2 regions of the Glutamicibacter sp. GQ173 genome follow, and region 2 is predicted to be linked to the other one. Evidence: riboswitches for the same ligand, from Rfam matches in the RefSeq annotation. Region 2 holds a riboswitch; the other holds the start of a gene.

Region 1 (15,552 bases), 210 kb from region 2:
ATGCGCGCGGGTCACTGCGCTGGCCAGCAGCACGGCATCGCAGCCTAGTTCCATGGCCAGCGCCGCGTCGGAGGCTGTTCCCACCCCGGCATCCAGGATCACCGGAACATTGGCACGGGAAACAATGGTGGAAATATTGTGCGGGTTCAAAATTCCCAGACCTGAACCGATCGGAGCGCCAGCAGGCATGATGGCTGCCACGCCGGCATCCTGGAGCCGCTGCGCCAGTGCAGGGTCATCATTGGTGTAGGCGAATACCTGGAATCCATCGGCCACAAGCTGCTCGGTTGCCGAGTACAGTTCCAGCGGATCTGGCAGCAAGGTGTGCTCGTCTGCAATCACTTCAAGTTTGATCCAGTCCGTTTCCAGCGCTTCACGGGCCAGCTGCGCGGTCAGTACCGCATCACGGGCGGTGAAACACCCTGCGGTATTAGGCAAAGGAATGACGTTGTTGCGCTGGAGCAGCTCATAGACGTTGCCTGCCCCGGCAGCAGAGAAATGGCGGATGGCAACGGTGGTCAATTCCGTGCCAGAAATGGTGAGCGCGCTATCCAGCGTAGTTAATGAGGTGGCCCCTCCCGTGCCCAGGATAAGCCGCGAGGAAAGGGTGCGTCCGGCGACGACAAAAGGGTCGTTGTTGAGATCCAGCTCGGTGAATTCTTGCGATTCCATGCTTAGCCTCCCTGGGCTGCGGTAACGAGTTCTATGCTGTGCCCGTCTTCAAGCGCTTTGCTGTTCCAGCTGCTGCGGGGAATGACTGCGCCGTTCACGGCCGCGGCCACCCCGAGCTTGCTGCCGTCGACTGCTTTTGAATCTGTGTCGAGTTCCTTGCCGATTTGCGCGCTAATGAAGTCACGCAGGCTGGTACCGGCTTCCAGCTGAACTTGCTGGGAATTAAAAATGATGTTGATCAATGTCATCCGAGTTGCTCCAGTGCGGCGGTTGCGGAAAGTGTTGGAAAACGTTGTGGATCAACGTCATTCAACAGTGGATTTCTTTTGTTGTTTTCGGCGAGATCCGCAGTCAATTCGGATCCCAAGGGGCTGAGCAGCACCCCATGGCGCGAATAGCCGGTGGAGAGCACCAGGCCCGGGTCAATGCGCCCGATCAGCGGGCGGTCATCGGCAGTTGCCGGCCTTGGCCTTGCGATGACTTCGTTCAGTGAACAGTCGATAATTCCCGGGACAAGCCTGCGGGCGTTGTCGAGCAAGTTGTACATGGCGCCCACATTGACTTCCGGGTTCTGGTCTTCCCGAACGCTGGCACCGAGCACGAGGCTGCCGTCCTTGCGCGGAACCAGATACACGTTCTGCCGGTGGACAATGCCTCGAATAATCCTGGACAGCAGGGCGGGGCCCGGCGGGCTTTGAATCCGCAGGATGTCACCGTGCACTGGGCGCAATGGCAGCTTGCCCAGTCCCTTCACCGTGCCCAGCGCGGTGGCGATAATGGTTTGATCGGCTGCGAAAACTTTTCCTGAGGCCGTGCGAACGGCGCAGGTGCCTGATCCTTCGGTGACCAGCTCTTCGGCCTGCTCATGGACCAGGTCATTGTGAAAATGCTGGAGCAGGATGCGCACGACGGAACGGGGATCGATCTGATGGTCTTCAGCGCAGAGCACCGCCCCGGAGATATTGCTGGCCAAGGCTGGTTCCAAGGACCTGGCTTGGCTCGGCAACAGTTTTTCGGCGGACAATCCCAATGAGTTCTGCAGCTCCACTAGATCGTGGAGCGCTTCGCGGTCGGCAGGTTCAGCCGCGACGACCAGGGTTGTGCTTTGCAGGTAGTCAGGGCGCACGCCCGTGGCCGCTTCCAGGCGATCAATGAACTGGGGGTAGCGGGCGCTGGATGCGGACAGCAGCTGGTGCAGGGGGCCTTGGCCCCAGACGGTTTCGGCTGCTGGGGCCAGCATCCCGGCTGCTGCGTAGCTGGCGCCCTGGCCAGGTGCCGGGTCGATGATGGTGGTGGTGTGGCCGCGTGAGCTGAGCTCGAATGCGGTGGCTAGGCCGATGATTCCGGAGCCAACAATGTTGACATGCACAGTGGCACGCTTCCTTCCTACGGCGGCATGACCCGCATCAGGTGTAGCGGTCGGCTCAGTGCCCTCTCAGCCTGGTCGGTCTCAGGCTCCCGCGGAGTATTTGCGATTATAAGCATGAGCCAGCCCTGAAAAGCGAACTGCTGTTGACTTAGTCCCGTCATCTTTTGTGATGTACTTACGGACATGGCGCAACAGGAATATCCCGCAGAATTGCCCGTCGATTCTCAACTGTTCAGAGCGGTTGCCGGTCTGGAACAGCAGCTGCTCACTGCCTCGCTGCGTGGCAACCGAAAATTGCTTGGCGAAATCCTGCATGAGAACTTCTTTGAAATCGGCGCAAGCGGAAGAACGTACGACAGGGACCAAGTCATAGAATTGCTGGCTACTGAAGATCCTTCCGCCGAGCGGTTGCGCGTTAGCGAGCCCTTGGCCATCCGGCTATCAGAAAACCTCATCCAGTTGCGCTGGAAGGCCAGCGGCCGTCGCCCGGCACTTCGCAGCTCATTATGGTTCCGCGAGCAAGGCGAGTGGCAGATGCTGTTTCACCAAGGCACGCTCACAGGCCACGGCGCAAGCAAGCCTGCAGGGCTTGTCAGCGTCCGGGCAACAGGCGTTGCCGAGGAATTTAGCGTGAGGCAGCTCAGCGCGTTGGACGCCGGCTCCGTATACGAGGCGTTCATTTCCCATCCGGATATGCGGCGCCAAGGCGATGCCGATACGCCGGAAAAGGCACGGGCCTACGTGGATGCCCTGTTGAACGGCGAACAAAGCCAATTCCCGTTGGCGATCACTGCCAATGACCGGTTGATCGGGCTTGTTTGCGGGACTCTGGATCATTCAAATGCCAATGCTTGGATTTGGTACTGGATGCATCAGGAGTATCGCGGTCGTTCGCTCACTGCGAGGGCAGTTGCCACACTGGCGAATTATCTTTTTGATGATCTTGATTTCTACCGCTTGGAGCTTGGCCTGCGGGCCAATAATCCCGGTTCACGCAGCGTAGCCGAAAACAATGGTTTTCTGCGTGAAGGAACCGAGCGGGGCAAATTCCTTGTCAACGGTGAACGCATCGACGTCTACACCTACGCCCGGCTAAGAACGGATCCGCCCGGCGCTGTAGCTCCGCTGCCACTTCGCCTGGCTTAGGGCTGGGCCCAGACGCAGAAACGCCGCGAAATCCTCGGTGGATTCCGCGACGCTCCTGATGTCCCCTTAGGTTCTGTTCGGGATGTTTATATGCCTGGCGACGTCGGCGGTGCCGGTGGTGCCGAATCCGGGCCGTTGGAGCTCAGCTTGTCGGTATCGATCTTGTTCAGGGTGCGAGCTGCTGCTTCGCGGCCGCCAAGCCCGAAGGCCAGGGCCGCTGCCAGGGCTGCGCCGATGACAATTGCACCGAAGGCCATGTTGATGATCGAGTCCGCAATGCCCATGTATTTCAGGCCCATTGCAACGAACAGCGCGATGGCCGTGTAGCGGATAATCTTCGAGGCAGTGGTGTCGCCCATGAACTTGCCGATCACGTTAGCGACGACGAAGCCTGCGGCAACGATTGCTGCACCGAAGAGGATCTTGCCACCCAGTTCCAGAATCTCATTGAGGATATTGGTGATTGCCGGGAAGTTCAGCATCTGCGCTGCCATCACGCCGAAGAACAGCACGATAGCAATCTTCACGATGCCGGCGATGATGCCCGATGCACTCTTGCCTTCTGGAACAACGCCCCAGCCGGCAACGACGCGATCAGTGCCTACACCGTGCAGGGTGGACTCCAGCAGCTGTCCAACAAACTTTGCAATCAGGAAGCCAACTGCCAACAGCACCAGTGCCATGATGACCTGTGGGATGGCGGTGAAGACCAGCTGTAGCATTTGCTCAGCAGGCTGCGAAATGGCCGCGATTCCCAGGACCTGCAGTGCAGATATGGCAACAACCAGAAGGATCAGGGCGAAGACGATATTCGCGATGATATCGACGATCTTTGCTTGGGCCTCGCGAGACTGGACTTCATCTACCGGCTCATCGCCTGGAGTCAGCTTGCGGACTAGTCCGCTGAAGTCGACAGTTCCCAGGCCAGTGGTCAACAGCTGACGAACAATGTTTGCGATGACATAGCCAATGAAGAAGATAAAGCCGGCGCCGATGAGGTTCGGGATGAATGCCATGACTCCGCCGAGCAGGCCCTGAACCGGCGTAAGAACTTCAGAGAGTGCAAAGACCTGAAGGATTGCGACGAGGCCAAAAAGCCAAACAATCAGTCCAGCGACCTTGCCAAGAGATTGGCCTATTTGAGCTCCGTCGTTTCCCTGCTTCTGCAGGAATTTCACCCTGGTCACTAGTTTGGCTGCAGCCCAGCGAACTATTCGCGCCACAAGCCACGTAATGATGAGAATGACTAGCGCAATGGCTACCTTTTGTAGCATTGACGCCCAGTCGATGTTGCCTAAGACGTTCTCAGTTTGCATGTCTGCTCCTTCAACGTAGGGACACCTTGACCCTACGATGAAGGACCAGCTCTGACTAGGGCAAAGAGTTGAATTTACAGCCTGATTCATTGGAGTTACACAGCTCCAACTGCGAAAACCGAATCTTCCAAGCAAGGATTCAACTAAAACCGCAGAAAGTGATCTCAAACACTACTGAAACGCAAAAAATTTGAAAGTTCTCAAATCGTCAATTCCGTGAATTTCCTTGGAGTGACTTGTAGTTTCTACTTTCCAGCGCTAGCTCACGAGTAGAAAAGTTGAGCCTTAACTATTTATTCAACTACTTCACTGACGACCGAAGCCCCGAGTTCGACCGTGCGTGAGACAGTGCAGTATTTATCGTGCGACAACTTCACAATTCGCTCGACCATGCTGGCTGCTTTACGGCCCTCTTCGGTATCAGGGAATTTCAAATCGAACTCGAGATGAATGTCGTCCATGCGGCTGGCACCGTCTTCGGAAATCTTGTAGCCGCTGGCGCGCACATCAAATTTCTCTGGTTCGCTGCGACGAGTCGTCGCTACGTCAACATCGATTGACGAGCAGCCGGCAATAGCTGCGAGCATCAGCTCAACCGGTGTTAGCAGTCCATCACCCTGGCCAAATTCAACGCTTGCCCCTGTTGCAAGGCTGGTGGCTGTGTACTTGCTTGATTCGGTGCGCTGAACAATAACTTCACGAATTTCTCGGCTGTTTTCACTCATGAAACTATCGTGCCACGTTATCCACTCGCGAGAAGTCGTAACGCCATAAAAGCCGCGGTGAAGACTCATTAACAACAATTGGCACCTGCCGGAACCCGCAGTTTTGGAAAAACTCAATGGCAAGTGTCCGTTGCGCGTCCAAATGAACGCCAGCTTCAGGGCTGTGTTCGATGATGTGGCTCAGGAGCAATCTGCCCACTCCATGGTGGCGATCAGCATGCCGCACCCATAGAATTTCAATTTCCGAATCATTCCAAGCGGCGAAACCCAGAATCTGATCTCCTTGTTGGGCAATTCCCACGTGCAAAGTTTGCGAATATATGGATTCTAGAGCCGTGGCTACAGCATCGAGGTCATATGCCGAGAGGAAATCTAGCCGGCATTCAACAGAGCCTTTCCAGACATCTAACAAGTCCGGAACTTCATCGATGCTCGTCCATTCGCGAAGGACAATCGAGTCTTCCATAAGCTGATTCCTGCTTTCGAACAACTAACCACCATGCTTGAAGGAAATCTAATCCCAGATCAGACTTTACTCAACAACTATTTTCAAGAATCAATCGGATTAGTAGTGGTAGACATCGGTAATCCAGGCTGCTACTTCGACAAAGGCAAACGCTGGACTCGTTCTGCCCAAGCCCGAATTTCGTGCGCCACTAACGCCGGTTGCTCAATATGCACGTTGTGCCCAGCCGATTCAATAATCTTTAAATGCAAGTCCGGGTAGCGCATTGTTAATCGTTGAGGATCTTCGAATCCGGTGACATGATCATCCCTGCCGCAGACGATTGAGACTGGATTGGAGAGTTGATTCTCGCGATGAAGCGGCAGTGGTTCAAGGAAATAGCGCTTGGCAAGTTTGGCCATGGCCCTTAAATCAGCCGACAAAATTCCGGGCAGAACCCATTTCGAGAATTCTTCCCATGCATCCCGAGTTTGGATGACGGCAACATCGGCGAATAGCTCAGCGTCTCTCTTGCTCAGGGACAGAAACAATTCTTGATCGTGGATTGCCACAGCACGTTCTGGAAGCGTCCGCTGCTGGCTATCCGGGTATACCGCCGGAGCAATGAGGAACATCCCTTGCACAGCATCACCGAATCTGTCAGCGATCTCTTGGCATAGGAGCCCGCCCATTGAATTGCCCAATAGAGCGAACGGCCCATCGCCGATGATGGAACGAATTTCGCTCTCCAGCCAATCCGCCAGCTCAGGAAGTCCTCCAGCATTGTAAAGTGGATCGCATTCCCCGAAGCCAGGCAAGTCGATGTAGTGGCGTTCGAAGGTCCCGCTTTCGGCGAGCGCCCCGTCCAGCGGCAACAGGATCCGGTGATCGACACCATTACCGTGAATCATGAATAGCGGTAAACCACTGCCGTGGATCTTGTGCATCGGGTGTCGCTCATTTCCTTCGTGGGTGCTGGTCCAGGCTTGCTGGGACAGGACCGTGGCCAGGCTTTCAATTGGTCGTCCTTGCCCTTCCAATACGCGTGGTTTTCAAGCTCTCGCTACTCTTGCCCGGCAGCGACATGGATTTTTGGCAATCTGCTATGGCTGGCTGTTAGCGGCAGGGGCAGGCAAGATGCAGAATTCGTTTCCCGACGGATCCAAAAATACTCGCCAGGGAACCTCGCCCCATTTGTGATCAAGTTCAGTTCCACCCTGCTCTTGAACCATTTCCACAATCTGCCTGGGGTCATCTCCCGGCTCCAGCCGCAGATCGAGATGGACCGAAGACTTGGCTGCGGTTTTAGGCTGCGTTTCGGGAACCAGCCTGATTAGCGCTCCGGTACCGCTAGGGTGCACCAGAACGGTCGGGTCCTGGGAATCAGTGCGAAAACCGGTGAGATTTGCCCAAAACTGCGCGTCGCGTTCTGGATCGGCGCTGTGCAATTCTACGGCGAATAAATTCAGCGGGCGCCCTCTTTCGGCAGAGCCATTCAGGACGAAGTACTGCCGGCCCGCGATGTCAGTGCGCTCTTCGCGAGGCGGATTCTTCTTGCCGGCATCCGATGATGCGGTACGGCCGCTGGAAGCTAATACCGGATAGACCCGTTGTGAAGCGGGTTCGGGATCGCTGACCGTGGGAAAACATAAATCCAGATATCGTTCGCCGGAGAATTGAAGCCGGGTTTCCAGCCCTCCTTCGTTGTCCGTAAAGGTTTCGGTATCCAGCAGTTCTTCCCAATACTTGCCCTGCTCGTGTGGCATCGCAGCATCAAAAACCAGGTTCTCCCAGTACATCTAGCCTCACTCATTCTTGTGCCGGCAGCTGGCACCTTTCCAGCGGCCTATTGGCCCGCCGCACCCAACTTCATTGCGGCAGGACCAATTTCAGCGGTTACTATTTTCTAGCTCTGGCGCCATGCGCTGAGCTGCTGGGAAGAAACTTCGGCCAGCCATTTCTGCCATAGCGGCCCGAAACTCACGCGCCGCACTCCAAGTTTGCGCAAAGCCGAAAGGTCCCCGGCAGCGTGCGCTGTGACCGGGTGAGCCGTGACATTCATGGGAATCGAGACAGCTTGAACTGCTTGTTCCACCTGATCTGCTGTTGAGAGGGCCACCGGGTAAACGCTGCGGGCACCGGCTTGTTCAAGCAGCTTGATTCGCTCGATAGCTTCAGCAAAAGGGTCCGCGAAGTGCTCGGTAAGTTTCACTGCGTCGGTGCGCCCATTGATCACAAAATCCACGCCGGCTGCATCCGCGGCTGCTCGAACGCCATGGATGTAGTCTGCATGTTCTTGGCGGGCACGCACGCGCTTGCCTTCCCTGTGCACGACATCTTCAATATTGACCCCGACCGCGCCTGCCGCAAATACACGCTCGAACAATTCTTGCGGGCTCAAGCCATACCCGGATTCCACGTCTGCACTCACGGGCACGTTCACCGCCGAGGTGATCCGCTGGACTACAGCAAGGTAGTCGGCAAAATCCATCTTTTCCCCATCAGCGCTGCCGATGGAATCTGCGACCGGATGGCTGCCAATCGTCAAGCTGGCAAACCCGGCATCGGCGGCCAATGCGGCACTGAAGGTATCCCACACTGTGGGCATGACTAGAAGATCACCAGATTCGTGCTGGTTCGCCAGTGTCCGGGCACGTTCTTTAAAATCCGACAAAGCTGCCTCCTGAAGAAAGTGGTTCGAGCCCAGTCTACGGAGCCTGAACCACTTGCCAACAGGTCAAAGGCAATTTTTCAGCCTCAAGCGGATGCAGCCACCTGGGCTAGCGGCTTGACCATGATCAAACACGGGGTCCCAGGTCCCCAAAGCTCGGTTTCTTCCAGTGAAAGGAACCCCAGCTTTTCGTAGAATCTCCTCGTCTTGGCATAGCCGGCATCAGGATGCGAAGCACCTAGCGTCTTGACCTGCATCAGCCTCACGTTCCCGGCGAGCGCATCGCGCTCAATGGCCGCAACAAGTTCGCTGCCGATTCCAAGTCCATGGTGCGCCCGATCCACCACAATGAGGTGTATCTCAATGGCTTGCGGAAAGTGGCGATCTACCAGGGCCACTGCGATAACCTGCTGCTGGGTGTCGCGAACTGTCCAGGTTTCCTTGGAGCTCGCTGCCCGGATGTATTGCGCGTTGGATTCTTGCTGGGCAAACCATTCGGGCACGCTGGCTAGCAGCCGTGCAACGTCCTCCGGCACGGGTTCATCACGCTTCGCAATAATATCGCTGGGATTCACTGGTTCATTGCCCCTTCACCGGAAACAGGCGCATTCAAGGCATAAACCAATGACTCTTTCCTTCCTTCAGCGGCCGGTTCAATGGCCACCCGGCGCTGGACAAATCTAAATCCAGATTTTTCCAAGACGCGAATGGAAGCAGCATTCCCGGGGTCGCAGGTGGCTTCAACCCTGGTGAGACCCAATTTTTCGAACCCCAGCTTGAGCAGCAAATTTGCTACTTCAGTAGCAAGACCTTGACCCCAATATTCCTGGCTCAAGGTATAGCCCATCTCCCCTGCCCTTTGCCGTTCGCCGGTTCGCCAAATGGCGGCGGAACCTATGACCTTCCCTGCCACCATCACTGCCGCAATGATCCGTCCGGGCTGCAGTTCCATCGCATCGGCGAGGAATTCCTCGGTTTCAGCGAGAGTGTTCGGCCCCCAGGTGCTATAGCGGCAGACCTCGGGATTTGATGTGTAGGAGTGAACAGCCGCAAGATCGCTTCTGAGGAATTCTGCGAGCTCGACTCTTCGGCCAATGGCCATGACTTGCCGGGATCCAGCTAGAGGCGATGCCGGTCTTTGCCTGTATTGGCCTTCAGATCCAGATTTGATGACTCATTCCTTAGGTTTGTCGGGGCCTTTGCGGATGAAGCGCCGCAGCCTGGCGCCAGGTTCGGGGCCGGACCCTATCTGATTCCACAGCTTACCTGTGAGGATATTTCGCAGCTGTTAAGCGCGTTTGAGATTCTGAGTTGTTTTTGGAATCGTGGCACCCACATGCCCTGACCTTGGTATGTCCGCAACCGGAAGGAGAGCCACCGTGCTCGCACTGACCGATCAAGCAGCATCCATCGTGACCGCTATCGTCACCAACCAGTCCGAGGCCGAAAAGGCTGGCCTGCGCATCCACCAGGCAGAAAAGACCAACACGCCTGAGGAAGCAGCCTTGGCCATTCAGATCGTTCCCGAGCCGGAGGAAACCGATACGGTTATTTCCGGCGAAGGCAGCCCGGTCTACCTTGATGAACTAGTGGCCGACGAGCTAGACGACAAGGTACTGGACGCCGCCGTTGATGAACAGGGAAGCGTCAGCTTCCAAATCCTCGTACAGAACTGACCCGCTCTGGCTGGGAACCCCAAATGCTTCCAATGGGAGCCGCCTGTTCTGGCGGCTCCCATTGATTTTGAGGTTCATGTTCGGCTGATTCGCGCATTGTCGGATTCCGGTAAAGAATGGCCTCATGCCTTTTGCCGATCAGCTCATTGGCGTTCCTGTCGCCGAGCAACTTATCCGAGAGCTGCAGGACGCTGCCCCTGAGCATGCCTTGAACTCCCTGAACGCTGCAACAAAAAATCTGCCTGATTTGAGTTTGCGGGAACGCTCAGATGCACTGCGCGACGGGCTCCTGGCGGACTTCCCGGAGAACTACTCCCAGCTCGCCGACGTCATCAAGGCAGCAGCACATGAATCGCCGTCCTTCACCGGTTGGATGATCTGGCCGGTCACCTCGGCCCTGGCCACTCGTGCTGCGAGTGAAAATACGCAGGCCACGTTCGAGGATGCAATGGACATGCTGGCCTTGCTCACCCCTCGCTTGAGCTCAGAATTCGCAATCCGCGTCCTGCTCAAACACGACCTTGAGGCAGCCCTGCGTTTTGCACAGCAATGGACTGCCTCGCCCGATGAGCATGTGAGGCGGCTGGCCAGTGAAGGAACCCGCCCGTATTTGCCATGGGCTGCTCGTGTCCCGCAAATTATCAAGAATCCCACGCTCACCATTCCAGTCTTGGACGCCCTGTACCGAGATCCAAGCGAGTACGTTCGACGTTCGGTTGCAAATCATCTCAATGATCTGAGCCGCCACGATCCCGAGCTGGTCCTGCACACCGCACAGCGTTGGTTGCGGGCTGCAGATTCGACCACTTTGGCCGTGGTGAAGCACGGACTTCGGACCCTGGTCAAGCGAGGCAATCCTGAAGCCTTGGCATTGCTCGGCTTTGGCACCCCGACCGTGGAGATCGACGGTCCGCACATTGCCCACCCGCAGGTGCCGTGGGGCGCAGAGGTCGCTTTCACCGCGACCGTGCGCAACACCGGCACTGAGCCAATGCCCCTTGCCATCGACTACGTGCTGCACCACCGCAAGGCCAACGGATCAACAACTGCCAAGGTTTTCAAGCTCACCACACGCACCCTGTCCCCCGGCGAAGAATTGGAGATCAATCGGTCCCATTCGTTCAGGGCGATTACCACCCGGCGCTATTACCCCGGCACCCACTCGGTGGCCCTTCAAGTCAATGGGTTGCCTACCGGAAAAACAGAGTTTGAGCTGATGGCTGCTTTAACCGACTAGCGGCATTGGCGAGCCACCCGCGCGTGGAGGGCAATTGGCGGTGACGAGCAGGTTTTTGTCGGGCACTTCTCTTGTATTTTTGCCTCCAGTAGACGATTGTTCATGTTAGGAGCAAAGGAGCGCACCGTGGCCATGGAAGCAGCAAGTCGCAACGATTGGGCCACGGTCCCGAACGCGATCACGCTGCTTCGCTTCTTCCTTGTCATCCCAATCTGCATTTTTTTGATCTCTGATTCACGTCCGACTTTAACTGCAGTACTATTGCTGGCCTTTGGGCTCAGCGATTGGGTGGACGGGTTTATTGCTCGTAAATTTTCCCAAGTCTCGAGCCTGGGCATATTGCTTGATCCCATAGCTGACCGCTTGGGTATCGTCGCTATCGCCGTGGCCCTCGTTGCCGGTGGATTCATCCCTGTGTGGATCGGTGTGGTGATTTTCTTAACCGACTTGATCTTGCTCTGCGCCTACTTTTTCCTGCGATTGAGCGAACCGCCAAGTTCAACTCTCCTCGGCAAGTTCCGGACAGCATTGATCATGCTGGGACTGGCCTTCGTCGCGGCCGGACGGATTGACCAACTCTCCATCTTCTATGTTCCAGGCATCTATATCCTCTATGCCGGGGCACTGCTGCACGTCGTGGTGGGGTTCGGCTACCTCCGGTACATGCGAAGTGAAGCCAGAACCGCCAACCACCCCGGCGAGGAGACCAAACCCTAGGGGTCTATGCGGTCCCCATCCCCGGCAGAAAATGTGGAACGAGAATAGGCACTTCAGCGTCCGCCGCTCGGATCCAGAACTCGCGCTTGCACCGCCAAAGGGCACCGATGCGAAATGATCCGATGCTGTTGCTGGATTATTCTCCGGCCAGCAGGGTCAATTGCTGGATTTTGGGTTTCCACAACGCCGCCCGTGCTGCGGTGAACTCCAGCTGATGCTCGCTCCCCAGCTCATCTAGCGCCCTGATGTAATCCGGGACAATTTCTCTCGGAATCCGTAATCCCATGGTGAGGTGCGGTATCCACCGTGGACCGCGCCCGTGGATATTCAGCGCGCTGATTTCCCTGGCTGCGATTTCAAGGTCATCGGTGGTTTCCATAAGCCACGCAACGGTCTGTTTGCGCTTGGTTCCAAAAACCACTGTGCCAACGCGTCGAAGACTAGCCGGAACGGCCGCTGGAAGCAGTTGAGCCGCACGCAGCGCGACTTCATCAGATAATTCCGGTGCAAAGGTGATAGTGATGTGCGGAGTTTGATTTTGCCTAGGAAATCCACGCGATTCCAGGTCAGCAAAGATTCCCCGAAGCTGCTCTTCTTCCTGCGCTTCCAGGTACAACAGAATGTTCTCAGGTGATCTGCTCATCGTCCTACATCCGGCTACGCATTGCAGCGGTAGCGTCCTTCGGCCATCTGACAGGTTCCTTCATCCGTGGGGCCCTACTTTGCAATCTTTTCATTCCACGCCACAAGTTCTTGACCAGAACTACGCCCAGCGTTCCTGGAACGCTGTCGGCGCATCTGCTGCCGAGAACATTGCTGCTGGCTCGCGGTTCTCATGCTGTGATGATAGCAAGCACCCGGAGAGCGGAAAGTGCAAGGAATGCCGCCGCCCGTTGGTTGACGGTGCGGTCGATCAGGGACAGGATGAGCCTTGGAAGCACCGCTTCCAAGGACATCGGACGACCCCCATGCAGCCGCAGGTTCGCAATCATCCAATGAGGTGCTACAGACATGGCAACATATGCAATCAATGGTGTCCAACTAGGCGCGGAAAGCTTTGGCGACCCCGCCGATCCCCTCATGCTATGCGTTGGCGGGACGACCATGCTCTCGTGGCCTGATGCACTGTGCGAAGCGCTTTCCTCTTCCGGCCGGCATGTAGTCCGCTACGACCTGCGTGATAGTGGCCAATCGACAACGCTGGACCCGATGAATCCCTCATATACCTTGCGTGATCTGGCCAACGATGCCGCATCGCTTGCCCAGGCCTTTGACCAGCGGCGGGCACACCTGGCCGGCATCGGTGTAGGTGGCATGGTTGCGCAAGTTGCCGCCTTGGAGCATCCCGAAGCGTTCTCGGCGCTCACCCTGTACGGGACACGGCCTGTTGCACCAGGCCCGGTAGATGACGATCTTCCGGATCATGACCAAGCCACCATGGGCCAATTGTTTTCTCGCCCGATGCCGGATTGGGCCGATCGCGAGGCAGTGGCCGAGCATGCTGCGCAAGGCGCCAGCATCTTAAGCAATGATCCACACGAGGCCCGGCTCCTGGCAGCGCGCATTTGGGACCGAACGCCAGATCCTTCCGCATCCATCCACATGGCCAACCAGCTTGGCATGGTCTTTTCACGGCTCGACTGAACTCCGCGTTGGCGCGAACGCCTCGGCGGGATCACGCAATCGACGCTGGTGGTCCACGGAGCCAAGGACCCTTTCTTTCCAGTCGGCAACGGGCAGGCCTTGGCACGCGAGATTCCCGAGGCCACGTTGCTTGTGCTGGAGCAGGCATCTACTGCCCTTCCTGGACCAGCGGTTTCCCAGGTCGCCCAGGCAATGCTTGAGCTGGCCGACCTTCCCTAGACAATGGCCATGCTCTTGGGCATTGTTGTTCAAGCAACCACTAATGACTTGAGCATTTTTTGGAGGAACCTCATGGCCGAGGCATACATCATCGATGCACTGCGCACTCCAGTGGGAAGGCGCGGAAAGTCGCTCGCGGATCTGCACCCATTGGATCTCGCTGCAGCTCCGCTCGCCGAACTTATCCAGCGCAATAACGTTGATTCCAAAGAATATGACGAGTTCATTCTCGGCTGCATCGACCAAGTAGGCCCGCAAGCCATGGACATCGCGCGCAATGCATGGCTCGCTGCCGGGCTGTCCGAAGAAGTCCCGGGAACCACTGTGGAACGCCAATGCGGCTCCGGCCAGCAGGCAGTCTCCTATGCGGCCCAAGCGGTGATGAGCGGCAGCAGCGATCTTGTGGTGGCTGGCGGTGTCCAATCGATGTCCAGCATCCCGCTTTCCTATTCCAACTCCGCAGCTGCAGATTTTGGCTTCCCGGACCCTTATCGAGGTTCCAGGCTCTGGGCCGCCCGCTACGGCGATCAGGAGATCTCGCAGTTTCGTGGTGCGGAAATGATGGCCAAGCATTGGGGATTATCGCGCGAACAGCTCGAGGACTTCGCTGTCGGCTCCCACGAACGGGCGCTCAAAGCCCAGGCGCTTGGATATTTTGACCGTGAGATCTTGGCTCTTGGCCAATTGCAGGCGGATGAAGGCCCCAGGGCTGTGGATCGCGGCAAGATGGCCAGCTTGTCCCCCATAGTCGAAGGCGGACTGCATACTGCTGCCACTGCTTCGCAAATGTCTGATGGCGCGGCCATGCTCCTGATTGCCTCGGAAGCCGCGGTCAAGCGATACGGTTTGAAGCCACGAGCGCGCATCCACCATGTCTCCGCGCGGGGCGATGATCCAATCATGATGCTCTCAGCACCAATTCGCGCCACCAAGTATGCGCTGGAACGCACGGGCATGTCTTTAAAGGACATGGACCGCATTGAAATCAATGAAGCGTTCGCAGCGGTCGTCCTGGCATGGCAGAAGGAAACCGGCGCGGACATGTCCAAGGTCAATGTCAACGGCGGTGCCATCGCCCTAGGCCATCCCATCGGCGCCACCGGGGCCCGTTTGTTGACCTCGTTGCTGCATGAGCTGGAACGCAGCGGCACCAAGTGGGGCCTGCAAACGATGTGCGAAGGCGGCGGGCAGGCAAACGTCACCATCATTGAACGGCTTTAGCGTTGCGCCGGAGCGGGAATATCTGCGGGCCATATGCGCCGCTGGGAAAGGGCAGGAATCGTGACCACTGATCCTTGGAAAGCCTACGACCTGAGCCAGCCGCTGGACACCGACTATCTATCGGCCTTCGCAGGAATCACCCCGGCGGACCGGGGCCATTGGCAGCGGGCCCGGCTATTTGCCCAGGAAGTCATCCCGGTCATCAATGGGCACTGGGACGCAGCGCACTATCCAACGGAATTGGTCCGGCGGATGGGCGAGCTGGATCTGCTGACCGATGGCCTGGAGATTCCCGGTCATGCGGTGTTCTCCCCGCTCGCCGCAGGCCTGGTGGCCATGGAGATTTCCCGGGCGGACGGATCGATGGCCGCCGCCGCCGGAGTGCAGGGAGGACTGGTTCTGCGCAGCTTGAAGCTCTTTGGCACCGCGGAACAACAAGAGCGCTATCTCGAACCGGTCGCCACCGGAACACTCCTGGGCGGATTTGCGCTCAC
Region 2 (15,552 bases):
ATGAGAACGCTGCAGCGTTTCGGCAATCGTCCAAGGCCCAATTCCAGGCACTGATCCTAGAGCCGATTCAAGTGTTCCCGGCGTTTTCGCCGTCGGCTTTGGCTGATCCAAGGGCTTGTCGGCCCACCAATTCAGGGCACCGGATGCCTGAACAAAATTCCGGATGGCCTCAGCACGCTTGCCTTCAACACGGGCAATCTGCCAATCCCAGCGGCGAAGCGGAGCAAGCTCCTGCGCCGAGGGAAAAATTCTCAAGCCGACCGGGACCGGGCCAGGCGCTGGTTGTCCATGATGCCTGATAAGCCAACGCCAGGCGTAGTTCGCTTCAATTCCGGTGACTCGCTGTTCCAGAATGGCCCCGATGGCATGCTCGAAGATCCTGCCGGTCGCGGGCAGCACAAGATCCGGGTGCTCGGCTCGCGAGCGGACGACAATTTCTGGAAAAAGTCCCCTGTGGAGCAGGTCGTCAAACTCGCTCCAGTCGTCCCCGGCGCCGAGCAGGTTTGGTGCACTATGAACTGCCCATTCGCCACCGGGCCCCCAAGCACGGAACTCGGCCGGCCCCAGGCGCAGTGGCTTGGAAATGTGCAGGGTCGCTGGGCCTTCGGGCGTGGAAAATGCCAGCCAGGCTTCGGATTCAGAAATCCGGATCGTTGGGTCGCCTTGACCGCGACGCAGTATTCCCAAGGACTTAACCAGAGACACCGGCCGTCCGGGGGAGAAGCTGGCGCTCCAAGATTTCTGCATATTTCGCATCATATAGCGTGACCCAGACAGGAAAACAACCCTGGGCTGATAACACTGATGAAAAGACCGCGTCCACTGCATGACGTTTCGCTACGTTTCGGAACGACATGTATGACGGGCGCCGGTAAAGTTCTTGACATGAAGTATGCGTCCACAGTTTTAGATCTGATCGGCAATACCCCGCTGGTGAAGCTCAACCGCGTTGCCGATGGCGTCAAAGCCACGGTATTGGTCAAACTTGAATACTTGAACCCAGGCGGTTCCATCAAAGACCGCATCGCGTTGAAGATGGTTGAACGCGCTGAAGAGCGCGGCCAGCTCAAGCCAGGCGGAACCATTGTGGAACCAACCAGTGGCAACACCGGCGTTGGCTTGGCCATGGTGGGCCAGCTCAAGGGCTACAAGACAATCTTTGTCACCCCGGACAAAGTTGGCGAAGAAAAGCGCGACGTGCTGCGCGCCTACGGAGCCCAAGTTGTGGTCACCCCAACCGCCGTCGCACCAGATTCACCAGAGTCCTACTACGGTGTCTCTGACCGGCTGGTGACCGAAATCGAGGGCGCATACAAGCCAGACCAGTTCTCCAACCCCGGTGCTCCAGACAGCCACTTTGAAACCACTGGTCCAGAAATTTGGAATGACACCGATGGAAAAGTCACCCACGCGGTGATCAGCGCCGGAACCGGCGGCACCATTACCGGCACCGGGCGCTACCTGAAGCAGATTTCGGCCGACCGCGCTTCAGGCCCAGTCAAGATCATCGCAGCCGACCCGGACGGCTCGGTCTATTCAGGCGGAACCGGACGCCCCTACTTTGTCGAGGGCGTTGGCGAAGACATGTGGCCGGGGAACTACGACCCATCGGTGCCCGACGAAGTCGAGGCAGTCACCGATGCTGAAGCTTTCGAGATGACTCGTCGATTGGCGAAAGAAGAAGGGCTGCTGCTTGGCGGGTCTTCGGGAATGGCAGTCGTCGCCGCCCTGCGCGCAGCCCGCAATCTGGGCGAAGATGATGTTGTCGTCGTGATAGCACCGGATGGTGGACGCGGCTACCTCGCCAAGATCTTCAACGACAGCTGGATGCTGCAGCAGGGCTTCACCACCGATGACTACTCCGCCTTGGACTTCATCGGCTCGGCACTATCCAAGCAGGGCCCAGAGACTATTAGCGAAGATGCCACGCTGCTTGAAGCTGCCATGGCCTTGCGCGAACAGGGTGCCGACGCGCTGGTCGTCTCGGCCGCTGCCTTGCCTGCCCGTATCGGCGAGGTGCGCGGAGTCATTGGTGCTGGCACCCTGACCGAAGCATTGCTCTCGGGGGCCGAGGGCACGAGCACCATCAAGGAACTGGGCAGCCTGCCCATGCCGCTGATCGGTGTGGCCGACACCCTCGACAATGCCCAGGAACTGCTCCAGGCCCACCCGGCCGTACTGGTGACCAAGGCCGGCGAAGTTATTGCCGCCGCCACCGCAGCGGACCTGCTGGCCTACTCGACCCGCTAAAGAATTCACTAAAGGACTGATATCGATGACCGAAAACATTCAGGGCTCCAACACTCGCTTCGTCCACGCCGGACAGGAATTCGAGCCGCGCACCGGTGCCGTCGTACCACCACTGCATTTCTCTTCGACCTACGCACAGGACGGCATTGGCAACCTGCGCAGCGGCTACGAATACGGCCGTGGCGGCAACCCGACCCGTGACGCCTTGCAGACACAGCTGGCTGGCGCCGAGTTTGGCACGCATGCCTTCTCCTTCAGCTCGGGACTAGCGGCGGAAGACTCGCTGATCCGTGCCATCTTGCGCCCGGGTGACCACATTGTTCTTGGCAATGACGCCTACGGCGGAACCTTCCGGCTCATCGACCGCGTGCTCGGTGACTGGGGCATCGGCAATACGCCGGTGAATATGGCCGATGAAGCGGCTTTGGCTGCAGCCATTGAAAAGAACAAGGCCAAGCTGGTGTGGGTAGAGACCCCATCGAACCCGATGATGACCATCACCGACATCGCCAAGGTCGCCGAAGTGGCCCATGCTGCCGGTGCCTTGCTGGTCGTTGACAATACCTTCGCCAGCCCCTTCCTGCAGCAGCCGCTGACATTGGGCGCGGACATCGTGGTGCATTCAACCACCAAGTACATCGGCGGGCACTCCGATGTTGTCGGCGGTGCAGTTATCGTCAAGGACGCCGCGCTGGCAGAAAAGATTGGATTCATCCAGTTCGCCGTCGGCGCCGTCTCCGGACCCATGGATGCCTTCCTGACCACGCGCGGCCTGAAGACCCTAGGTGTGCGCATGCGCGCCCACTCGGAGAACGCCGCACAGGTTGCCCAGTGGCTGCGCGAGCGCAGCGAAGTTGAGCGCGTCCTGTACCCGGGCTTCGAGGACCACCCGGGCCACGAGATTGCCAAGAAGCAGATGAGCGGCTTTGGCGGCATGGTGTCGGTTCAGTTCAAGGGCGGCGAAGCAGCGGCCCGCAAGATTGCCGAAAGCACCAGGTTGTTCACCCTGGCTGAGTCCTTGGGCGGCATCGAGTCGCTGATGAACTACCCATCGGAAATGACGCACGCTTCGGTCAAGGGCACCGAGCTGGCAGTACCAGTGAACCTGCTGCGCCTGTCGGTGGGCATCGAGGATCCAGCGGATCTCATCGAAGACCTGGATAAGGCCTTCACCAACCTCTAGGCAGCACAAATCAAGGACGCGGGGAACAGTTCGGTTCAGAACTGATCCCCGCGTACTTGTTCGTTTCCGCGGTGAGGTGGCTGGCGCTACCGGCGGGTTTTTGCCGGCTTGGGCGAGACAATCTTGAAGTAGCGATTGCTGCTGGGTGTCCACATCAAGGCCACGCTGAACATGATGATGGCAGCGAGCAGGGAATAGCGTCCGAAACGCAGAAGCAGCGGCAGGGCCGTGATCACGCCGAGCCAGGTCAAATTGGCGCGGGCAGAGCGCTCGCCGATGAATAGCCGGTATCCGAGCACTGCGCAGGCACAGCCTGCCACGGCAAAAAACAAAGCCAAGGCAACGGCGCCAAAGTTCAGCGATGCCGTGTCGCTGTGCTCATAAATCAGGAAGCCTCCAAAGCCAAGGAACAGCACTCCGGCAAGGAACCAGAGCACCTGGGCGATGAGCAGGCCACCGGGGACGGGCTCGTCCGGGCGTCGCGCCAATAGAGGATTTTTCACACCTATAACACTACGTGCTTTGTCGCGGTGCCCGATCTCACACGGGCTGAGCACTGACAATTACAGGGGTTACACGTTAGTGTTAAGTGTTCGCGAACATCAGGGTATCCCTCTCGCATCCAGCCCAATTTTTGAGGCCGGAGCCTTCTCGTGTTGTATTTTCCGCAAAGTGTGTGCGGGTCTTTATGTCATAGGGGAGCGCTTGGTGAGCGTGACTTGTATCTGACTGTGCAGCCTATACGTCGTTTCTTTGGGGACGGCCAAGGCCCATCCCCAACGAATGAGGTAATTCTTCGTGTCTTCTGACATGCCCGTAAACACTGACGACAACCAGACCCCAGAAGAGCCAACCGTGCTCTTCTCCGAACTTGGTCTGGATGCCCGCGTGCTTGCCTCGCTTGCCGACCTTGGCTACGAAAAGCCATCGCCAATTCAGGCAGCAACCATTCCACTGCTTCTCGAAGGCCGCGACGTTGTCGGTCTGGCTCAGACCGGTACCGGTAAGACCGCTGCTTTCGCACTTCCTGCCCTGTCCCGCATGGCAGAACTGGCTGACACCAATGGTCCAGCCAAGACCCCGCAGATCCTGGTTCTGGCTCCAACGCGCGAGCTGGCCCTCCAGGTCGCCGAAGCCTTCACTTCCTACGCCAAGTACCTGCCGAACTTCACCGTTCTGCCAGTGTACGGTGGCTCGCCATACGGCCCGCAGCTCAACGGCCTGCGCCGTGGAGCACAGGTAGTCGTCGGTACCCCGGGTCGCGTTATCGACCACATCAACAAGGGTTCCCTGGACCTGTCGAACCTGCAGTACGTGGTACTCGATGAGGCCGACGAAATGCTGCGCATGGGCTTCGCCGAAGAGGTCGACAAGATCTTGGAAGCCACCCCTGAGGACAAGCAGGTTGCCCTGTTCTCGGCAACCATGCCACGCACCATCCGCCGCATCGCTTCGGAATACCTGCGCAACCCGCAGGAAGTTGCCGTGAAGTCCAAGCAGTCCACCGGCACCAACATCACCCAGCGTTACCTGCAGGTCATGGGTGCCCACAAGCTGGACGCGATGACCCGCATCCTCGAATCCGAGGAATTCGAGGGTGTCATCACCTTCGTTCGCACCAAGATGGCTACCGAGGACTTGGCTGACAAGCTGAAGGCCCGCGGCTTCACCGCTGCAGCCATCAACGGCGACATCCCTCAGCAGCAGCGTGAGCGCACCGTTGAGAACCTGCGCTCGGGCAAGATCGACATCCTGGTTGCTACCGACGTTGCAGCTCGTGGTTTGGACGTGGAGCGCATCTCCCACGTCATCAACTTCGACATCCCGCATGACACCGAGTCCTACGTGCACCGCATTGGCCGTACCGGCCGTGCCGGCCGCTCGGGTGACGCGATCCTGTTCATGACCCCGCGCGAGAAGTACTTGCTGCGTGCCATCGAAAAGGCTACCCGCCAGCCGGTGACCCAGATGCAGTTGCCTTCCCTGGACTCGGTCAACGACCGCCGCATCCAGAAGTTCACCGATCGCATCGACAAGACCATCAGCGGCCAGGATCTGACCACCTTCCGCGAAATCGTCGAGAAGTTCGCTGCTGATCACGAAGATCTCGATCAGCTGGAAATCGCTGCCGCTTTGGCCTTGATGGCCCAGGGTGGACGCCCGCTGTTGATGACCGAACCAGTGATTCCTGCTTCGAAGAAGGCCCGCATGGATCGCGATCGCCCAGAGCGTGGCGACCGCGGTGACCGTGGCGATCGCGGAGACCGCGGCCCACGTGCGCGCAAGACCGCTGCCGAAGGCAACGCCATGTACCGTTTGGCCATCGGCCGCCGCAACCGCGTGCAGCCAGGCTCGATCGTTGGCGCTTTGGCTAACGAAGGCGGCTTCAACTCCTCCGAAATCGGTGGCATTGAGATCCGTTCGGACCACACCTTGGTTGAGTTGCCAGCAGAGCTGAGTAAGGACCAGTGGCGTGCACTGTCCAAGACCCGCATCGGCGGCGAGCTGATCAGCATGGAGCTGGATTCCGGCCGCAAGCCACGTGGCGATGACGAAGGCGACCGCGGTGGATTCCGTGGTGGACGCGGCGGTGGCGACCGTGGTGGATTCCGCGGTGGACGCGGTGGCGGCTTCAACGACCGTCGTGGTGGCGGCGAAAAGCGCTTCGGTGGCCGTGGTGGCAAGGATCGCTTCAGCGATTCGGGTCGCAGCGGTGGACGTCGCGACTACTAAGCCAGCGCCCGCTGCAGCTTATTAGCTAGCACAGCATAATGCCCCTGGATCAAGCCAAAAGGCTTGATCCAGGGGCATTATCGTTTCCACAACAATAGGGGCCGCAGCCCCAGCTCTACGGGGCGGTACTGCCTACCGGAATATCATCGCCGAGATAGACTTTTCCGCCGCTTTCTACGAACTCCCGGCTCTTCTGCGCCATGCCCGCCAACGCAGCTTGCGCTTCCGCTGAGCCGTACTCGTTGCGAATGTCCTGGGAGATGCGCATGGAACAGAACTTCGGGCCGCACATCGAGCAGAAGTGGGCCGTCTTGGCAGGTTCCGCAGGCAACGTCTCATCATGGAATTCCTGCGCCGTGACAGGGTCCAGGCTCAGGGAGAACTGGTCGTTCCAGCGGAACTCGAAGCGAGCCTTGCTCAGCGCGTCGTCGCGGGCGGTGGCCCCAGGATGCCCCTTGGCCAGATCTGCGGCATGTGCTGCAATCTTGTAGGTAATCACACCGGTTTTCACATCATCGCGATTAGGCAATCCCAGATGTTCCTTGGGCGTGACATAGCAAAGCATGGCGGTGCCATAACGGGCGATTTCGGTGGCGCCAATGGCGCTGGTGACGTGATCGTAGCCGGGTGCGACATCGGTGACCAACGGGCCTAGCGTATAGAAGGGCGCGCCGTCGCACAGTTCCTGCTGGCGTTCCACGTTCTCGCGGACCATGTGGAAAGGGATGTGCCCCGGTCCTTCCACCATCACCTGAACATCGTACTTCCACGCGCGCTTGGTCAATTCGGCAAGGGTATCAAGTTCAGCGAATTGGGCCGCATCATTGGCGTCGGCAATGGATCCCGGACGCAGCCCGTCGCCCAATGAGAAGGCCACGTCGTACTGCGCAAAGATTTCACACAGCTCGTCAAAGTGCGTGTAGAGGAAATTCTCCTGGTGATGAGCCAGGCACCATCCGGCCATGATGGATCCGCCGCGCGAAACGATTCCGGTGACGCGGTTGGCTGTCAGCGGGACATAGCGCAAGAGCACGCCGGCATGGATGGTCATGTAGTCCACGCCCTGCTCGCATTGCTCAATGACGGTGTCCCGGAAAATCTCCCAGGTCAGGGCGTTCGCTTCGCCATTGACCTTTTCCAGTGCCTGGTAGATCGGCACGGTGCCGATGGGGACCGGCGAATTTCGAATGATCCATTCGCGGGTGGTGTGGATGTCATCGCCGGTCGAAAGGTCCATGACAGTGTCTGCGCCCCATTTGGTGGCCCACTGCAATTTGGAGACTTCTTCAGCGATGGAGCTGGTCACTGCTGAATTGCCGATATTCGCATTGATCTTTACGAGAAACGCTTTGCCGATGATCATCGGTTCGGATTCAGGGTGGTTGATATTCGAGGGAATGATCGCTCGTCCGGCGGCAAGCTCGCTGCGCACCAGCTCTACATCGCATTCTTCGCGCAATGCTACATAGCGCATTTCCGGGGTGATGACTCCAGCACGAGCGTAGTGCATTTGAGTCACTGCTGCCCCGTCTACGGCCTTGAGCGGCTGAGCGGAACGTCCAGCCCACTCATCGCTGGCAGTACCGCGGCGGACCGCTGAACGCCCATCGTCATGCAGGTTCCGCTCGCGTCCCGCATATCGCTGCACGTCTCCACGCTCAAGTATCCAAGATTCCCGAAACGGTTTCAGTCCCTGCGTTGGTTCGCTTCCCGGCCCGCTGGTGCGATACACAACCACCGGCTCGTTGGGCTGGCCATTGGGGGAGTCCGCAAGCTGGATCTGCGTAACCGGAACTGAAATCCCATCGGCTTCGCGGAACGCGAGAGAGTGGGCGGAATGCTGTTCAAATTGTTCCATTGAGAAACTCACTTCCTTCGCCGGCATTACCCGGACAGGTTCAACGGTCGCGGACAGCTGCAGTCCGATCTCAGCCCTTGCCATGGGGCTCCCGTGTGGTCGCAGATGACACTAGCACGAAAATTTCTATCGGAGGCAAACAGTCCACAAGGTGACGATCGGCCAGCGAAATGTTTTTTGCGAAGCGAGGATGAAATTCTGGCCATATTCGGTCCAGAATAAAAGTTCTGGGTAAACGAAAAGAGAGACAATCTGCAATCAGATTGTCTCTCTTATTTCGAGCCCCCTGCCGGAATCGATCCGGCGACCTCGTTCTTACCAAGAACGCGCTCTACCACTGAGCTAAGGGGGCAACGAGTAAATACTCTACACAGGTTTCTGACGTTTGCAAAATCCTGAATGGATTTGTAGCTGAGGTCACAAGCGTACTACTCAAGCCCGGAATGCGGGCGGTGGGTCACTGCCTGCGGAAGTTTTCCAGGCACCAGTATTCGATCAGGGGAAAAGTCTATTGGCGCCACAGGGATCATCGATTTATTCTGGCTCTTCCGACCGCATTAGGGGCGTTCTTGGGGCTTGCCCATTCGCACCCGGAGCCGTTGCAGCATTCCTGCTGTGTTTGAAGGGTGCCGGGCTTGCTTGCCATGCAAATTAGAAGTGAATTAAGGGGGCGGATAATTGCAGGCTGATCACCAAATTCCCCTCAGTGAGCATCGTCACCAAAGCACTTTTGTGCCACTGGTTGTGCCGCGTGAGTGCCTAAATCGCCAATAACCGAATCTGACTAGTGGTTATTCTCCCGACTGGTGTCGAATTAGAGGGTTGAACGCCGATTTTTGTTTGTGCGCGAATCCGTGTAGAGTATTTACTCGTTGCCCCCTTAGCTCAGTGGTAGAGCGCGTTCTTGGTAAGAACGAGGTCGCCGGATCGATTCCGGCAGGGGGCTCTGAGTGAGAAGCTTTCTTGGCTTCTACTGGATTGCTTCTCACTTGTGGCGGCGTAGCTCAGCTGGTTAGAGCGCACGACTCATAATCGTGAGGTCCCGGGATCGAGTCCCGGCGCCGCTACAGATTTTGCCCCGAAATCCTTGGATTTCGGGGCTTTTTCGTTTCTGAAAATATCTGTAACGAGCAAGTCCTCCGAGCGCAACAATCTTTCGCTCGGAGGCCTTGCTCTATTTTTGGGCTATCGCTACTGGGTTGCGCCCTTATCGCGGTGCTCCTTGCCTGTTGAAGCTTCCTTGGCAAGCATGAGCAGTCCTTGTATTACTTCCGCGTCTACTTCTTGCCCGTTAGCGTTTTCGTCGTTGGCGTCGTGGCCATGAACCTCTGTATGCAGTCGCTGCATCTGCATATCAAGCTTGGTGGCTACGGCTGCGGCTTCGGCAAGTTCTGAAGCCAAATAGGCAGGGACTTCGCCTTCGTACTTGTAAAAGATCTTGTGTTCCAGGCTGGCCCAGAAGTCTTGGGCGATAGTGCGGATCTGCAGCTCAACAATGACATTCACCGGTCCGTCCGAGAGGAAGACCGGGATTTCAACGATGGCATGCACGCTCTTGTAACCGCTTGGCTTTGGATTCTTGATGTAATCCTTGATCTGGATGACTCGAATGTCATTTTGCGCGGTCAAGGTATTGAGTACCTTGTAGATGTCCTTCACGAAGCTGCAGGTGATTCGGACACCGGCGATGTCGCTGATGTTCTCCCTGATGGCCGAGAGGGAAGGATGGATATTCCTCTGGCTCACCTTGCGCATGATGCTTTCCGGAGTTTTTACCCGGGAGGTAATGTGCTCAATGGGATTGTACTTGTGCAGGTAGAGGAACTCTTCACGAAGAATCGAGACTTTGGTCAGAACTTCGTCGACGGCAAACTGGTATTCCATCATGAATCGCTGGAACTGTAGCCGGAATGCCTGGGTCATTTCTTGTAGTTCGCCTGAACTCAGGTTTGCCGTAGAAGGCAGCGGGATAACGCCGCCGTTGTCTTCTGGGTTTGGAGTGGAAATCCTAAATCACCTCTGCAGGTTGGGGCGATGTCAACAGACACGAACGCTCTATAGTTTTAGCGTAGGTCATCCATCTAAGAATTGGGCCAGAAGAAGTCGTGAATCTATCGGGTGGACGTGGAGCGTTAGGCAACTGAGGTGCGGTCATGATTGAACAACGGAAGCTTCCGGCCTACGCAGCAGGCGCTATCGATGTTCCGTTCGTTATCGGGTTCTTTCAAGAGCGCGTTGACATCGACACTTGCTGGCCATCGCATTCCCACCCAACGCACGAGCTGCTATGGAATCAGCGTGGCGCTTCCACTGTGAGCGTCGGCCCGCGAATGTGGACCATTACGCCAGTGATGGGTGTCTGGCTGCCAGCCGGCGTCTTGCATGAAGGCCGGGCTTGTGCCGGGAGCGTGTGCAATATGAGCCATTTCGGGATCGACAGTGTTGAGCCAATTGCCCTGGAGCCTGTCCCGGTCGTCATAACACCTCTGTTGAGGCTGCTCTTGGAGCGTCTGGCGGATCCGGGCTTGAATCCAACGTCGCGTGCCATCACGGAAGCTGCAGCGATGGATAATTTGGAACCCGCACCAGGCCATCTGTCCATTCATATGCCACAGGCGGATCTGCTGCAGCCAATAGTCAGTGTCATGGTTGATGAGCCCCAGCCCGCGCTAGGCCTTCAGCAATGGTCTGATCGGTTGGGGGTCAGTGGGCGAACGATCTCCAGGGCGTTTCAAGCTGAAACGGGCAGCGGCTATTCACGGTGGGTCGCCTCGTTGCATGCGCAGCAAGCCATGGAAATGGTGGCTCGAGGCGATGACCTCCAGGATATTGCCCAGCTGCTTGGCTTCAGCTCCCAGAGCTCACTGGGTGCAGCATTTCGCCGGAATACGGGATTTACGCTCTCAACTTTTCGCGATTCAAAATAGCCGTGTCCGTTTTGCGCGAATATTGTCAATTTCGCGTGATTGCGAACATTCCATGCGATCAATACGATAGAGAGGAAAGGCTCACCTAAGTGGATTGCTAAACGAGAATTGCACCTATTGCCGGCAATGATTCTCTGACAAATAAGCACCCTCCCTGTTGGGCACACTCGCTGACACCTCGTGGAGAATCACCCATGCTCGCATCACGCCGCAACTTCTGGAAACCTGCCGCCCTCATCACCGCAGGTGCATTGGCGCTGGCAGGATGTTCATCAGCCGCCACGGGTTCTGATGAACAGGCCACCGCCGCATCCGGAGAAAATCAGGGCTTCCCAAAGAGCATCAAACACGCCCTGGGCACGGCAGAGATCTCCAAGAAGCCCGAACGCATTGCCACCGTGAACTGGTCCAACCAGGAAGTTCCACTCGCACTCGGCGTCGTCCCAGTGGGAATGGCCGCAGCGAATTTTGGTGATGATGACGGCGACGGAATCCTGCCATGGGTCGAGGAAAAGCTCACCGAGCTCGGTGGAGACACCCCGGTGCTTTTCGACGAAACCGATGGCGTGGACTTTGAAGCCGTAGCAAATTCCAACCCGGACCTGATCTTGGCTGGATACTCGGGACTCACCGAGGAAGACTACGACACCCTGAGCCAAATCGCTCCTGTAGTGGCCTACCCTCAAGCAGCATGGTCCACCAGCTGGCGCGAGAATATTGAACTCAGCTCCGAAGCCATGGGCCAAGAAGCCGAAGGCAAGGAACTGATCGCGGGCATTGAACAGGACATTGCTGAAGGTCTCGAAAAGCACCCCAACATCACCGGAAAATCGGTGATGTTCGTGACTCACGTAGACCCAGCGGACCTGTCCACGGTCAACTACTACACCACGCACGACACCCGCACCGCATTCTTTGATGACCTGGGGATGACCACTCCCAAGGCAGTGGCAGAAGCCTCCAGCGGTGAAGTGAAATTCTCCGGTGAAATCTCAGCCGAAAACGTTGACGAGCTCTCGGACGTCGATGTGATTGTCACCTATGGCAACGACACCCTCATTGACACGCTCGAAGCAGATCCGCTGCTGTCGCAGATGCCAGCAGTCAAGAACGAAGCAATCGTGGCCCTTGATGGAAGCGGTCCGCTGGGCACCGCGGCAAACCCTACGCCGCTGGCAATTTCATGGGTGCTCGATGACTACCTTGACCTGCTAGATGAAGCAGCATCCAAAGCAGGCAAGTAACCGCCAATTGGCTTCGACGCACGCACCGAAAGTTGAAGGTCGGGGAATTACCTCACTATGAATGAAGTTGCTACACGTCGCGGCGTGGCCGGCGCACCCGTTCGCCAGCCACGCCGTCGGCGTCTGTTCTGGCTGGTTATGGCCGTACTAATAGTGCTCATACTGGCCGTTGGATCAGTTTCCATCGGCGCCAGGCACGTGGCTCCATCAGACATTTGGGCAGGATTTCTCGGACACAGCGACAACGTGCCGCAAGCGGCCGTCGTCAAACGTGTGCCGCGAACAGTGCTGGCACTGGTCATCGGCGCAGCGCTGGGACTCTCCGGGGCGATCATGCAAGCAGTCACCAGAAATCCCCTGGCTGATCCGAGCATCCTCGGCGTCAACATGGGCGCATCGCTCGCAGTGGTTATGGGCATTACCTGGTTTGGCATCAGCACCGCGCACGGGTATATCTGGGCCGCCATCCTGGGCGCCGCCATGGCCGCGGTATTCGTCTACGTGGTCGGCTCCATGGGACGCGGGGGAGCGACGCCTTTGAAATTGGCACTGGCAGGGGCAGCAACCTCTGCCGCGCTGGCATCATTTGTCACCGCGATCTCGCTGCCGCGCGCAGACCTGGCCGACATCATCCGCTCGTGGCAAATAGGAGGCGTTGGAGGGGCCACCTTCGCCAACATTGCGCCCATGCTGCCCTTCCTGGCCGTGGGGCTGGCTATTGCCATAGGCAGCGCCAATTCGCTGAATTCGCTGGCCCTGGGCGACGAACTGGCCGCCGGCCTCGGCGAGAAGGTCATGGTCGTTCGAGCCGTTTCAGCCTTGGCGGCGGTGATCTTGTGCGGCGCTGCCACCGCCATGGCGGGCCCCATCGGTTTTGTCGGGCTGGTTGTCCCGCACATGTGCCGGCTGCTGGTCGGCATTGACCAGCGCTGGCTCCTGCCTTTTTCGGCCCTGGCCGGAGCCGGGCTGCTGGTGCTCTCGGATATCATCGGGCGGGTTGTCGCCCGGCCCGGAGAACTGGATGTCGGCATCCTGACCGCACTGATAGGTGCCCCGGTATTCATCATCATCGTGCGCCGTTCTAAGGTGCGAGAACTGTGAACAATTCCATTTCGGGCACCGCAACCCAGCCCGGTGTCCAGGCAGCGACCATCGTGCGCCAGGAGCGCGCAGCCCTGATCCAGCGGTTGCGCGGAGCGCGCAACCAGCGCTCAAAGCAGCGGCGAATCATCGTTGCAGTGCTCAGCCTGCTGGTTCTGGCCATGATCGTGCTGAGCCTGTGCCTGGGGCAAACCAACTATTCGCCAGCCCAGGTGTGGCAAGTGATCCAAGGGCATGAGGTGCCCGGCGCCAGCTTCACCGTGGGTACGCTGCGCCTGCCGCGAACCGCCATCGCCCTGATCGCCGGCCTGAGTTTCGGACTAGCCGGGGTCAGCTTCCAGACCCTCTTGCGCAATCCATTGGCCAGCCCCGACGTCATCGGCATCAGCACCGGTGCCTCCGCAGCCGCAGCTTTCGCGATTGTCATCCTGTCGCTGTCAGGGAGCGTGGTCTCGGTCTTCGCCATCGTGGCAGGACTGCTGATCGCGACGCTGATCTATTTGCTCGCCTACAAGGGCGGCGCGGCAGGAACACGGCTGATCCTGGTTGGCATCGGCGTGGCAGCCATGCTGGAATCGCTGATCAGCTGGGTGCTGACCCAAGCTGGGCAATGGGACCTGCAAGAAGCCACCCGCTGGCTGACCGGAAGCTTGAACGGCAGCACCTGGGGCGAAACCATGCCAGCGTTGATCGCGCTCGGCGTGCTCGGCCCCGTGCTGTTGAGCCAAACAAGGCACCTGGACAGCCTGCAGATGGGCGATGACACCGCTGCTGCGCTGGGGATGCGGGTAGAGCGCACTCGAATCCTCGTGATCATGGCGGCCGTCGGCTTGATTTCCTTCGCCACCGCCGCCACCGGCCCCATCGCCTTTGTCGCGTTCTTGTCGGGTCCCATAGCCAGCCGCATCATCGGGGCCCGCGGCTCCAAGCTCATCCCGGCGGCCCTCATCGGCGCGCTGCTGGTGCTTGTTGCAGACTTTGCTGGCCAATACCTGCTGGGCACCAGATTCCCGGTGGGAGTTATCACCGGAGTGCTCGGAGCACCGTATCTGGTCTACCTCATCATTCGAACCAATCGGGCTGGAGGCTCGCTCTAATGCCACCTCGTGAACTGACCGTTGCCGGCCTTCGGGTCGGATACGGCGAACGCACCATCATCGACGGCCTGGAACTTCGCATTCCGCCGGGCGAGATCACCTGCATCGTCGGCCCCAACGCCTGCGGAAAATCCACCCTGTTGCGCTCGATGTCCCGGCTGCTGCATCCCAAGGCAGGCCAGGTGCTGCTCGATGGCAAGGACATCCACCGAATGCAGCCCAAGGCCCTGGCCAAGATCCTAGGGCTGCTGCCGCAAAACCCGATCGCTCCAGAAGGCATCACCGTCGCGGACCTCGTAGGCCGAGGACGGCAACCACATCAGGGCCTGTTTGCCCGCTGGAGCAAAGACGACGACGCCGCGGTGGCCGAGGCCCTGGAAGTCACCAACACCGTGGAATTAGCCGACCGCCCGGTAGATGAACTCTCCGGCGGGCAGCGGCAGCGTGTTTGGATTGCGATGGCGCTTGCCCAGGGCACTGAGACGCTCCTGCTTGATGAACCCACCACCTTTTTGGATGTCAGCCACCAGTTGGATGTGCTGGATCTGCTCACCGACTTGAACCGGCAACGAGGGACTACCGTGGTGATGGTGCTCCATGACCTGAATCTGGCCGCCCGCTACTCGGACCACCTCATTGCCCTGCGCGATGGTTCCATCCGCGCGCAGGGCAAGCCGGAAGACATCCTCACCGCACAGGTGGTCCACGAGGTCTTCGGGCTTCAGTGCCAGGTGATTGCCGACCCGAGCACCCTCAAGCCATTGATCCTGCCGGCAGGAAGGCACCACATGCTGGAGCATGCCGGAGCGTAGCCGGCAATGCGGCGTGCCCTAAGGTTGTAGGGATAGCTTCAGGAAGGTATTGATGGAACTCGCTAGCGTTTCCCGGCAACTTTGCCACGGCATCGGATTCTCCCAGCACGAGCAGGCGCCCATGCTCCGGCTGCGCACCGGGGAGAACTGGAAAACCGAATACCTGGAGCTGAACCGCTCGCTGAGCCTGGCGGTCGGGGATCTGAAATTCTGCCTCGGCTACATCACCATGAATCGCGATGGCTCACGCAATGTTCTGCCCTGCCCCAAAATCAAGGCCTTGCGCACCGGCACCCAGTGCGAGAGCTGCCGCAGGCTGGACCATTCCAAATTCATGCACCACTTCC

What was found. A riboswitch is a leader RNA that binds a small molecule or an ion and turns the genes downstream of it on or off. The one in region 2 is predicted to bind thiamine pyrophosphate.
Region 1: linked by a shared signal. The riboswitch ahead of thiO (glycine oxidase ThiO) and the one ahead of thiC (phosphomethylpyrimidine synthase ThiC) in region 2 are both predicted to bind thiamine pyrophosphate.

What each region holds. Positions count from the first base shown of each region.
Region 1 covers NZ_JCAXDT010000001.1:327,166-342,717, forward strand. The annotation lists gene AC6CHO_RS01470 (thiazole synthase) at 1-672, opposite strand, end outside; gene thiS (sulfur carrier protein ThiS) at 675-920, opposite strand; gene thiO (glycine oxidase ThiO) at 917-2,041, opposite strand; TPP riboswitch at 2,039-2,144, opposite strand; gene AC6CHO_RS01485 (GNAT family N-acetyltransferase) at 2,225-3,187, shown strand; gene AC6CHO_RS01490 (mechanosensitive ion channel) at 3,274-4,503, opposite strand; gene AC6CHO_RS01495 (OsmC family protein) at 4,797-5,228, opposite strand; gene AC6CHO_RS01500 (GNAT family N-acetyltransferase) at 5,233-5,694, opposite strand; gene AC6CHO_RS01505 (alpha/beta fold hydrolase) at 5,826-6,620, opposite strand; gene AC6CHO_RS01510 (VOC family protein) at 6,777-7,472, opposite strand; gene AC6CHO_RS01515 (isocitrate lyase/PEP mutase family protein) at 7,580-8,347, opposite strand; gene AC6CHO_RS01520 (GNAT family N-acetyltransferase) at 8,431-8,919, opposite strand; gene AC6CHO_RS01525 (GNAT family N-acetyltransferase) at 8,916-9,446, opposite strand; gene AC6CHO_RS01530 (Fe-S cluster assembly protein HesB) at 9,724-10,020, shown strand; gene AC6CHO_RS01535 (DNA alkylation repair protein) at 10,145-11,257, shown strand; gene AC6CHO_RS01540 (CDP-alcohol phosphatidyltransferase family protein) at 11,360-11,974, shown strand; gene AC6CHO_RS01545 (2'-5' RNA ligase family protein) at 12,111-12,617, opposite strand; gene AC6CHO_RS01550 (alpha/beta fold hydrolase) at 12,986-13,618, shown strand; gene AC6CHO_RS01555 (acetyl-CoA C-acetyltransferase) at 13,910-15,058, shown strand; gene AC6CHO_RS01560 (acyl-CoA dehydrogenase family protein) at 15,092-15,552, shown strand, end outside.
Region 2 covers NZ_JCAXDT010000001.1:535,839-551,390, reverse strand. The annotation lists gene AC6CHO_RS02605 (DNA-3-methyladenine glycosylase family protein) at 1-747, opposite strand, end outside; gene AC6CHO_RS02600 (cystathionine beta-synthase) at 886-2,250, shown strand; gene AC6CHO_RS02595 (cystathionine gamma-synthase) at 2,276-3,433, shown strand; gene AC6CHO_RS02590 (hypothetical protein) at 3,520-3,936, opposite strand; gene AC6CHO_RS02585 (DEAD/DEAH box helicase) at 4,244-6,166, shown strand; gene thiC (phosphomethylpyrimidine synthase ThiC) at 6,282-8,024, opposite strand; TPP riboswitch at 8,020-8,129, opposite strand; tRNA gene AC6CHO_RS02575 (tRNA-Thr) at 8,305-8,376, opposite strand; tRNA gene AC6CHO_RS02570 (tRNA-Thr) at 8,899-8,970, shown strand; tRNA gene AC6CHO_RS02565 (tRNA-Met) at 9,018-9,091, shown strand; gene AC6CHO_RS02560 (GTP pyrophosphokinase) at 9,216-9,947, opposite strand; gene AC6CHO_RS02555 (helix-turn-helix domain-containing protein) at 10,178-10,951, shown strand; gene AC6CHO_RS02550 (iron-siderophore ABC transporter substrate-binding protein) at 11,146-12,195, shown strand; gene AC6CHO_RS02545 (FecCD family ABC transporter permease) at 12,253-13,296, shown strand; gene AC6CHO_RS02540 (FecCD family ABC transporter permease) at 13,293-14,393, shown strand; gene AC6CHO_RS02535 (ABC transporter ATP-binding protein) at 14,393-15,205, shown strand; gene AC6CHO_RS02530 (DUF2797 domain-containing protein) at 15,258-15,552, shown strand, end outside.